One region of the Streptomyces sp. LaBMicrA B280 genome, then DNA from elsewhere that is predicted to be linked to it. Evidence: riboswitches for the same ligand, from Rfam matches in the RefSeq annotation. Region 1 holds a riboswitch; the other holds the start of a gene.
What was found. A riboswitch is a leader RNA that binds a small molecule or an ion and turns the genes downstream of it on or off. The one in region 1 is predicted to bind cobalamin.
Positions count from the first base shown of each region.

Region 1 (4,318 bases):
AAGCGGCGCGCCAACGCTCCGGGGACAAGCGCCCCTTGACGGACCCGGACGAACGCCGACATATCCGCGGGCCCGCGCGGAAAGACTGGTCCAACCAGTTGACCACTGTACGAACCGCGTCCACCCTGATCGCCATGACTGAGGGACACATACGGCGCGAGGCGGTCTCCGATCAGCTCTTCGCCGTGTTGCGGGACAGGATTCTCGGCGGGGCGCTGCCGGCGGGCGGCGCGCTCACCGCCGAGCGGGAACTGGCGGCCGAGTTCGGGGTGAACCGGCACGCCGTACGGGAGGCCGTCAAACGCCTCCAGCAGGCCCGGCTGGTCGAGGTCAGCCATGGCGGCCGTACCCAGGTGCTGGACTGGCGGCGCACCGCCGGTCTGGAACTCGCCGTGGGCATCGCCGCCGCCGACAGCGGGCCCACCGTGCAGGACATCGCCCGCGACGCCCTGGAGATGCGGGCCTGCATCGGCGCGGACGCCGCCCGGCTGTGCGCGCTGCGCCGCTCCGCGCGGGCCGCCGCCGAGATCGCCGCGGCCGTCGAGGCGCACGCGCAGGCCGGGCCCGATCTGACCGAGCTGGACGAGACCTACATCGCCTGGTGGCGGCTGATCGTGGAGGGCTCCGGGAACATCGCCTATCTGCTGGCCTTCAACAGCCTGGTCGACGGACTGATCCCGGTCGCCGACGTGCCCGCCGACCTCGGCGCGGGCGAGATCCTCGACGTGGAGGCCCACCGGCGCCTCGCCGGGCACATCACGGCCCGCGAGGCGGGCGCGGCCGAGCTGCTGGCCCGCGAGCTGCTGACCCGCAGCGTGCCCGCCGCCTCCCGCGCCGGGAAGGGGGCCCGCCGATGATCCCCACCGTGGTCTACGCGATCCCGGCGTTCGTGCTGCTGGTCGTGGTGGAGGCGCTGTCGTACCGCTTCCTGCCGGATGACGAGGAGCGCGGGTACGAGCTGCGCGACACCGTCACCAGCATGTCCATGGGCGCGGGCAGCCAGGTCATCGCGGTGCCGTGGAAGGTCGCGACGATCGTGGTCTACGCCGCCGCCTACACCGCCGTTCCCTGGCATCTGCCGCCGTCCTCCGGCTGGACCTGGCTGCTGCTGTTCTTCGGCGACGACCTGGCCTACTACGCCTACCACCGGGCCCATCACCGGGTACGGGTGCTGTGGGCGAGCCATGTGGTGCACCACTCCAGCCTGCGCTACAACCTCTCCACCGCGCTGCGCCAGACCTGGACGCCGATGACCGGCCTGCCGTTCTGGCTGCCGCTGGCGCTGCTCGGCGTGCCGCCGTGGATGATCCTGGTCGAGCAGGCGGTCAGCCTCGTCTACCAGTTCTTCCTGCACACCGAGCGGGTGGACCGGCTGTGGCGCCCGGTGGAGTGGTTCTTCAACACGCCCTCGCACCACCGCGTCCACCACGGCTCCAACCAGGTCTACCTGGACCGCAATTACGGCGGCATCCTCATCGTCTGGGACCGGCTCTTCCGCACCTTCGAGCCGGAGGGGGAGCGGGTGGTGTACGGGCTGACGAAGAACATCGGCACCCACAACCTGGTGCGGGTGGCCTTCCACGAGTACGCGGCCGCCTGGCGCGACGTCCGCGCGGCGGTGCGATGGCGGGACCGGGCCGGGTATGTGTTCGGGCCGCCGGGATGGTCACCGCGCGTCAGCCGATGAGATGATGATCGTCAAGTCGAACCGGAAGCCCGGGGGGTAGAAGTGGCCGGATCGGTCCCGTGCCGTGTCGTCGTGTGCCGTGACTGCTGCTGCGGCAGCCCGAAGGTGACCGGCGTCGACCACGCGGCGCAGACCGCCCGGCTGACGGCGGAGGTGCCCACGCGCGTCTCCGACTGCCTCGACGTGTGCGACCAGGCCAACGTCATCGTCGTGCAGCCCTCCGCCACCGGCCGCGCCGCCGGTGGCCGCCCGGTCTGGCTGGGCCTGGTCAACGACCCGGAGGCGACCGAGGACGTCATCACCTGGGTGCGGTCCGGCGGGCCGGGCGTGGCACCGCTGCCGGAGATCCTCGGGCTGTACGCCTTCGCACCGCCGGGGCGCACGGCGAACCCCTGAGACCCAAGGGTCGGAGAATAAGCCGGAGTTCTGGTTCATCTTCACCAACTGCCCCTAGAATGAACACCGTTCGCACAACAACCGCATAAGTGCGTGACTGGGGGAAGCCGGTGGGAATCCGGCGCTGACCTGCAACCGTGTGCGGCCGTGGGCCGCGAGTCGGGCTGCCCGGCACGCGCTGGAACCGCTTCCCACTGTCATGGTCCGCAGCGCGAAGCCGAGAGCCATGCCCGGAGCACCGGGCCCGGCCCGTCCACCGGTCCGCGCGAGCGGAGGTGCCCGGCGCCGCCCGGGTGCGCCTCGCGCGCCCGGCGACGAGGCCGCGGGCCGCCCGCCCAGGAAGGCTCAGCTCTTGCACGGCACCTTCGCACGCCGCACCCTGATCACCGCGACCGCCCTCGGCATGGCCCTCGTCGCCGCCCCGGCGACCGCCCACGCCCGGAGCGCACCGGGCACGAACGCCCCGGTCGCGGTGACGCTCACCGTCCAGGGGCCGGACGGGATCCTCTTCAAGGGGAGGATCAGAACCCGCGGCCACGACGTCACCACCGCGACCGGCGGCACGCACACCTGCGACGGCACCAACGGCGGCGCCAACCCCTCCGCCGTGCCGACGCCCACCGCTGCCCTCGACGACGCCGCCCACCGTCGGCACTTCACCTGGGACGGCGCCTGGTACGCGTCGTTCGACGACTACTCCGTCGACACCATCAAGAACGTCAGCGGCGGCGCCTCCGCCTACTGGAACATCTCCGTCAACGGCACGCCCACCCCGGTGGGCGGCTGCCAGTTCAAGCTGAACGCCGGGGACGCCGTGGCGTTCACCTGGACCGCGTTCTGATCCCGCCCCTTCTCACCGGCCGGGGAACGGACGCGCCTCGGCCGGTGTGACCGGCTCCCCGGCCCGCACCCCGTGCAGGACATGGGCCAGCACCTCCGCCCCGCGCACCACCCGTGGCCCCGGCCGGTTGTAGTACGACGGCCCGTCCAGTACCCAGACCCGACCCGACCGTACGGCGGGCAGCTCCGCCCAGCCCGGCAGCTTCGTGAGCAACTCGGCCTCGCGCAGGGTGCGTTCGGGCGGGAAGCCGCACGGCAGGACGAGCAGTACGTCGGGCCGTGCGGCGCGCACCGCCGACCAGGGCACCGGCTCGGTGTGCGCGCCGGGCGCGGCGAGGAGCGGTTCGCCCCCGGCGGCCGTGATCTGCTCCGGCACCCAGTGTCCGGCGGGCCACAGCGGGTCCAGCCATTCGATCGCCGCCACCCGGGGCCGGTCCAGACCGGCGACCGCGCCGCGCAACCGGTCCAGCCGGGCCCGCAGTTCGGCCCGGCGGCGCAGCGCGCGCTCGCGCACGTCCAGCAGTTCACCGACGGTGACCAGGCAGTCCAGCACGTCGTCCAGGGTGCGCGGCTCCAGGCTGAGCACCCGGGTGTCCGCGTCGAGCAGCCGCACGGCCCGGCTCACCCGCTCGTACGACACCGCGCACACGGCGCACAGGTCCTGGGTGAGCACCACATCGGGCCGCAGCGCCGCCAGCGCCTCGGTGTCGAGCGTGTACAGCGACGACCCCGAGTGCGCCGACCCGCCGACGGCGGCGGAGATCTCCCGGCTGGTCAGCACGTCCTGGTCCAGCTCCGCCCCGGTCACCACCGGCACCGACGCCACCTCCCGGGGCGGCCAGTCGCATTCGTGGGTACGCCCGACCAGGCTCGCGGAGAGGCCGAGCGCGGCGACGATGTCGGTCGCGGCGGGGAGAAGGGAGACGATCCGCATGCCCTGAGCCTATGCCGGGAGCGCACGCCCGGGGCCGCGGCTGCGCCGCCCGCTCTCCCCGGCTCGGCCCCCCGTCACGCCCCCCAGCGCACCGCGATCGTGTCGCCGACGCCGATGGCCGTCTCACGGGTGGCGGTGGCGAAGGCCGAGCCGTCGACGCTGACCTTCCAGGTGCCGGAGCCGCTGTTCGCCTTGCCGTTGAGGGTGGTGACGGCGCCGGTGCCGGAGGCCGGGGTGATGTCCGTGACACAGCCGGACGGGGTGGCCGCGCTCTTGGCGGCGTCGAGGACGGCGCCCAGCGTGGTCGTGGTGCCGGTCGGCGTGAGCGCCACGGAGCACACCTTCAGGCTGCCCGCCCCGTCGTCCACGCTGAGCGCCAGCTTCGTCGCCGTCCCCGAGGTGAACGAGCCCTGGCCCACCCACTGCGGGGCACCCGGCGTCGTGGGCGCGGGCGGCGCCGC
Region 1 covers NZ_JBMJCT010000002.1:66,226-70,543, forward strand. Annotated here, with positions in the region: gene ACLF5H_RS01605 (FadR/GntR family transcriptional regulator) at 135-857, shown strand; gene ACLF5H_RS01610 (sterol desaturase family protein) at 854-1,687, shown strand; gene ACLF5H_RS01615 (hypothetical protein) at 1,760-2,083, shown strand; cobalamin riboswitch at 2,138-2,273, shown strand; gene ACLF5H_RS01620 (DUF4430 domain-containing protein) at 2,436-2,924, shown strand; gene ACLF5H_RS01625 (cobalamin-binding protein) at 2,937-3,857, opposite strand; gene ACLF5H_RS01630 (hypothetical protein) at 3,932-4,318, opposite strand, start outside.

Region 2 (4,318 bases), on a different contig from region 1:
GACACCGCGAACGCGATGGCCACCACCATCTCCACAGGCGCGATGAAGCCGAAGCTCGCGGTAGCCATGTCCGCCACCCTCAACCTGGTGGGCGCCTTCCTCTCCGTGGAGGTCGCCAACACGATCTCCAAGGGACTCGTCGATGAGAGCGGAATCCGCCCCGAGGTCATCTTCGCCGCTCTGGTCGGCGCGATCCTCTGGAACCTGCTGACCTGGCTGGTGGGCCTGCCCTCCAGTTCCTCGCACGCCCTGATGGGCGGTCTGATCGGCGCCGCCGTCGCCTCCGCCGGGTTCGGCGCCGTGCACGGCGGCGTCCTGGTCACCAAGGTGCTGCTGCCCGCGGTCGCCGCACCGGTCGTGGCGGGTGTCGCCGCCCTGGTGGCCACCCGGCTCTCCTACAACGCCGGCACCAAGACCGAGGGCGAGGCCACCCGCAAGGGCTTCCGCGTCGGCCAGGTCGCCTCCGCCGCGCTGGTCTCCCTCGCGCACGGCACCAACGACGCGCAGAAGACGATGGGCGTCATCACCCTCGCGCTGATCGCGGGCGGCGCCATCGCCCCCGGCTCCAACCCTCCCACCTGGGTGATCCTCTCCGCGGGCCTCGCCATCGCGCTCGGCACCTACATCGGCGGCTGGCGCATCATCCGCACCATGGGCACGGGCCTGACCGATCTGGAGCCCCGTCAGGGCTTCGCCGCGCAGACCAGCGCCGCGACCGCCATCCTGGCCTCCTCCCACCTCGGCTTCTCCCTCTCCACCACCCATGTCGTCTCCGGCGCGGTGATGGGTTCGGGCCTCGGCCGCAAGGGCGGTGTGGTCCGCTGGTCCACCGCGACCCGGATGACCGTCGCCTGGGTGCTCACCCTGCCGGCCGCCGCGCTGGTCGGCGCGGGCGCCGAGGCCGTCACCGAACTCGGTGACGGGGGCACCGCCGCGGTCGCCGTCTTCCTGGTCGCCGCGAGCGCCTGGATCTACAAGCTGTCCCGGCGCGAGGTCATCGACCACACCAATGTGATCGCCGACCCGGCCGCGGAGCCCTCCGGCGTGGTGACCACCGCCATCGCCGCGGTGAGCCCCCCGCCCACGGGCGCGATCACCGAGGACCTGACGGCCACCATCCCGGCCCCCGCGGGGGCTCCGGCCGCCGAGGCAGCGGCCCCCGCCGCCTCGGTCCCGCCGGCCGCCACCGTCTGACCCCGAGCCCGTTCACCAAGGAAGCATCCCCATGAAGATCGACTGGGCGTCCATCGGCTCCGTCTTCGGCGTCAGCCTCGCGTTCACCGTGGGCCTGGTGGTCCTGTTCACCCTCGGCGTCAACGGCCTCGCCCGGCGCGAGAAGGCCGCGGCCGAGGGCGGCTCCGCCACGCTCGCCGTCACCGGCGCCTACGTCTGCTTCGCGGCCTGCGCGGCGGCGGTGGCGTACGGCATCCTCCTGATCGTCTCCAAGTCCTGAGCCCGGGCCCCGGTCCCGGGGCCCGGCAGTTCCCGAAGGCTCCCCTGCGCCACCCGCGGCAGGGGAGCCTCTCGCGTACCCGGCCGCCCCTCGTGGCGCGGCAACACCCCTCGTGGTGTGGGAATCTGCACACTCCCGCAGGTCAACGGCAAGTTGACGGCCGTTCCGGGGGCGTGGTGGACTGCCCACGCCATTTACGGCAGCAGAAGAGGAAGCCGGTGCGAATCCGGCGCGGTCCCGCCACTGTCACCGGGGAAGAACCCCCGGGTAGCCAGGAACTCTCGCCGCCGGATCACGTCGAACCAGGGCGCGGACACCCTGAGTGAGGACACATCGCCATGCTCGGCTGCCGAAGGACCAGTACCAGGACCACTGTCGCGGTGACCACGGCCGACTGAGCCGATGGCCGCCGATCGCAGGTACGCGTACGGCGCCGCCGCCGGACTTCTCGGCGACCTCCTCCTCGGCGATCCCCGCCGCGGGCATCCGGTCGCCGCGTTCGGGCGCGCGGCCGCCGCGGTCGAGGGCGCGTTGTGGCACGACCACCGCGGCTGGGGCGCTCTGCACACCACCGTGTGCGCCGGTGGCGCCGTCGCGCTCGGCGCGCTGGCCGCCCGTGTCGTACGCCCCTCCCCCGCCGCCTCCGTCGCCCTGACCGCCGCGGCCGCCTGGGCCGTCGTCGGCGGCACCTCCCTCGCCCGCGAGGCGGAGGCCATCGGCGCCGCCCTGACCGCCGGGGACATCGAGGCGGCCCGCGCCCGGCTGCCGCATCTGTGCGGCCGGGACCCGCAGGCGCTGGACGCCGACGGGATCGCGCGGGCCGTGGTCGAGTCGGTCGCCGAGAACACCTCCGACGCGGTCGTCGGCGCCCTGGTGTGGGGCGCGGCCGCCGGAGTGCCGGGACTGCTGGGCTTCCGGGCCGTCAACACCCTCGACGCCATGGTGGGTCACAAGTCCCCCAGGCACCGCCGCTTCGGCTGGGCGTCCGCGCGCCTGGACGACGTGGCCGGCTGGCCGGGGGCCCGGCTGACCGCCGTCCTCGCCGCCGCGGCCGGACCCGATCCGCGCGGCGCCGTACGGGCGTGGCGCGCCGACGCCCGCCGCCATCCGAGCCCCAACGCCGGTCCCGTGGAGGCCTCCTTCGCGGGAGCCCTCGGCGTGCGCCTGGGCGGCACCCTCTCCTACGGCGGCCGCGTCGAGCACCGACCCGTGCTGGGCGGCGCCACCGGACGGGCCGTGCGGGTCACCGACATCGGGCGGGCCGTACGGCTCTCCCGGCGCGTCGGCCTGCTCGCGCTCGGCACCACCCTCGGCGCCCGCCTCCTCGTCAACGGACTGAAAGGACGCGGGAAGTGAACGGTGGTCTCCTCGTCGCCGGCACCACCTCCGACGCCGGAAAGAGCGTCGTGACGGCCGGGATCTGCCGGTGGCTGGTGCGCCAGGGCGTGAAGGTCGCGCCGTTCAAGGCGCAGAACATGTCCCTCAACTCCTTCGTCACCCGCGAGGGCGCCGAGATCGGGCGGGCCCAGGCCATGCAGGCCCAGGCGTGCCGGATCGAGCCGACCGCGCTGATGAACCCCGTGCTGCTCAAGCCCGGCGGCGAACAGAGCAGCCAGGTGGTGCTGCTGGGCAAGCCGGTGGGCGAGATGAGCGCGCGCGGCTACCACGGCGGGCGCCGGCAGCGGCTGCTCGGCACGGTCCTCGACTGCCTGGCCGAGCTGCGCGGCCAGTACGACGCGGTGATCTGCGAGGGCGCGGGCAGCCCCGCCGAGATCAATCTGCGCCGCACCGACATCGTCAACATGGGCATCGCGCGCGGCGCCCGGCTGCCCGTGCTCGTCGTCGGCGACATCGACCGCGGGGGCGTCTTCGCCTCCTTCTTCGGCACCCTCGCGCTGCTCTCGCCCGAGGACCAGGAGCTGGTCGCCGGATTCCTGGTGAACAAGTTCCGCGGCGATGTCTCGCTGCTGGAGCCGGGCCTGGACATGCTCAAGGACCTCACCGGGCGGCCGGCGTACGGCGTGCTGCCGTTCCGGCACGGGCTCGGGATCGACGAGGAGGACGGCCTGCGTGTCTCCCTGCGGGGCGCGGTGCGGGAGTCGGCCGTCGCTCCCCCGCTCGGCGCCGACGTGCTGCGCGTCGCCGTGTGCGCGATCCCGCTGATGTCCAACTTCACCGACGTGGACGCGCTGGCCGCCGAACCCGGCGTCGTGGTGCGGTTCGTGGACCGCCCGGAGGAGCTGGCCGACGCCGATCTGGTGATCGTCCCCGGCACCCGGGGCACCGTCCGGGCGCTCCGGTGGCTGCGCGAGCGCGGCCTCGCCGACGCGCTCGCCCGCAGGGCCGCCGAACACCGGCCCGTGCTCGGCATCTGCGGCGGCTTCCAGATCCTCGGCGAGCACATCGAGGACGACGTGGAGTCGCGGGCCGGCGCTGTCCCCGGCCTCGGACTGCTGCCCGTACGGGTGCGGTTCGCCCGCGAGAAGACCCTCACCCGCCCCACCGGCCGGGCCCTCGGCGAGCCGGTCGGGGGGTACGAGATCCACCACGGCGTCGCCGAGGTCACCGGGGGCGAAGCCTTCCTGGACGGCTGCCGGGTCGGCCAGACCTGGGGCACCCACTGGCACGGCTCACTGGAGTCGGACGGCTTCCGGCGGGCCTTCCTGCGCGAGGTGGCCGCCGCCGCGGGCCGCCGCTTCGTGCCCGCGCCGGACACCTCTTTCGCCGCGCTGCGCGAGGAGCAGCTCGACCGGCTCGGCGATCTGATCGAACAGCACGCGGACACGGACGCGCTGTGGCGGCTCATCGAGTCCGGCGCGCCGCAAGGACTGCCCTTCATCCCACCGGGAGCGCCCGCATGAGCAC
Region 2 covers NZ_JBMJCT010000006.1:162,830-167,147, reverse strand. Annotated here, with positions in the region: gene ACLF5H_RS06360 (inorganic phosphate transporter) at 1-1,194, shown strand, start outside; gene ACLF5H_RS06355 (hypothetical protein) at 1,226-1,453, shown strand; cobalamin riboswitch at 1,614-1,756, shown strand; gene ACLF5H_RS06350 (cobalamin biosynthesis protein) at 1,856-2,809, shown strand; gene ACLF5H_RS06345 (cobyric acid synthase) at 2,806-4,314, shown strand; gene cobN (cobaltochelatase subunit CobN) at 4,311-4,318, shown strand, end outside.
Region 2: it holds a riboswitch for cobalamin, as region 1 does, so the genes downstream of both, ACLF5H_RS06350 (cobalamin biosynthesis protein) here and ACLF5H_RS01620 (DUF4430 domain-containing protein) in region 1, are expected to answer to the same signal.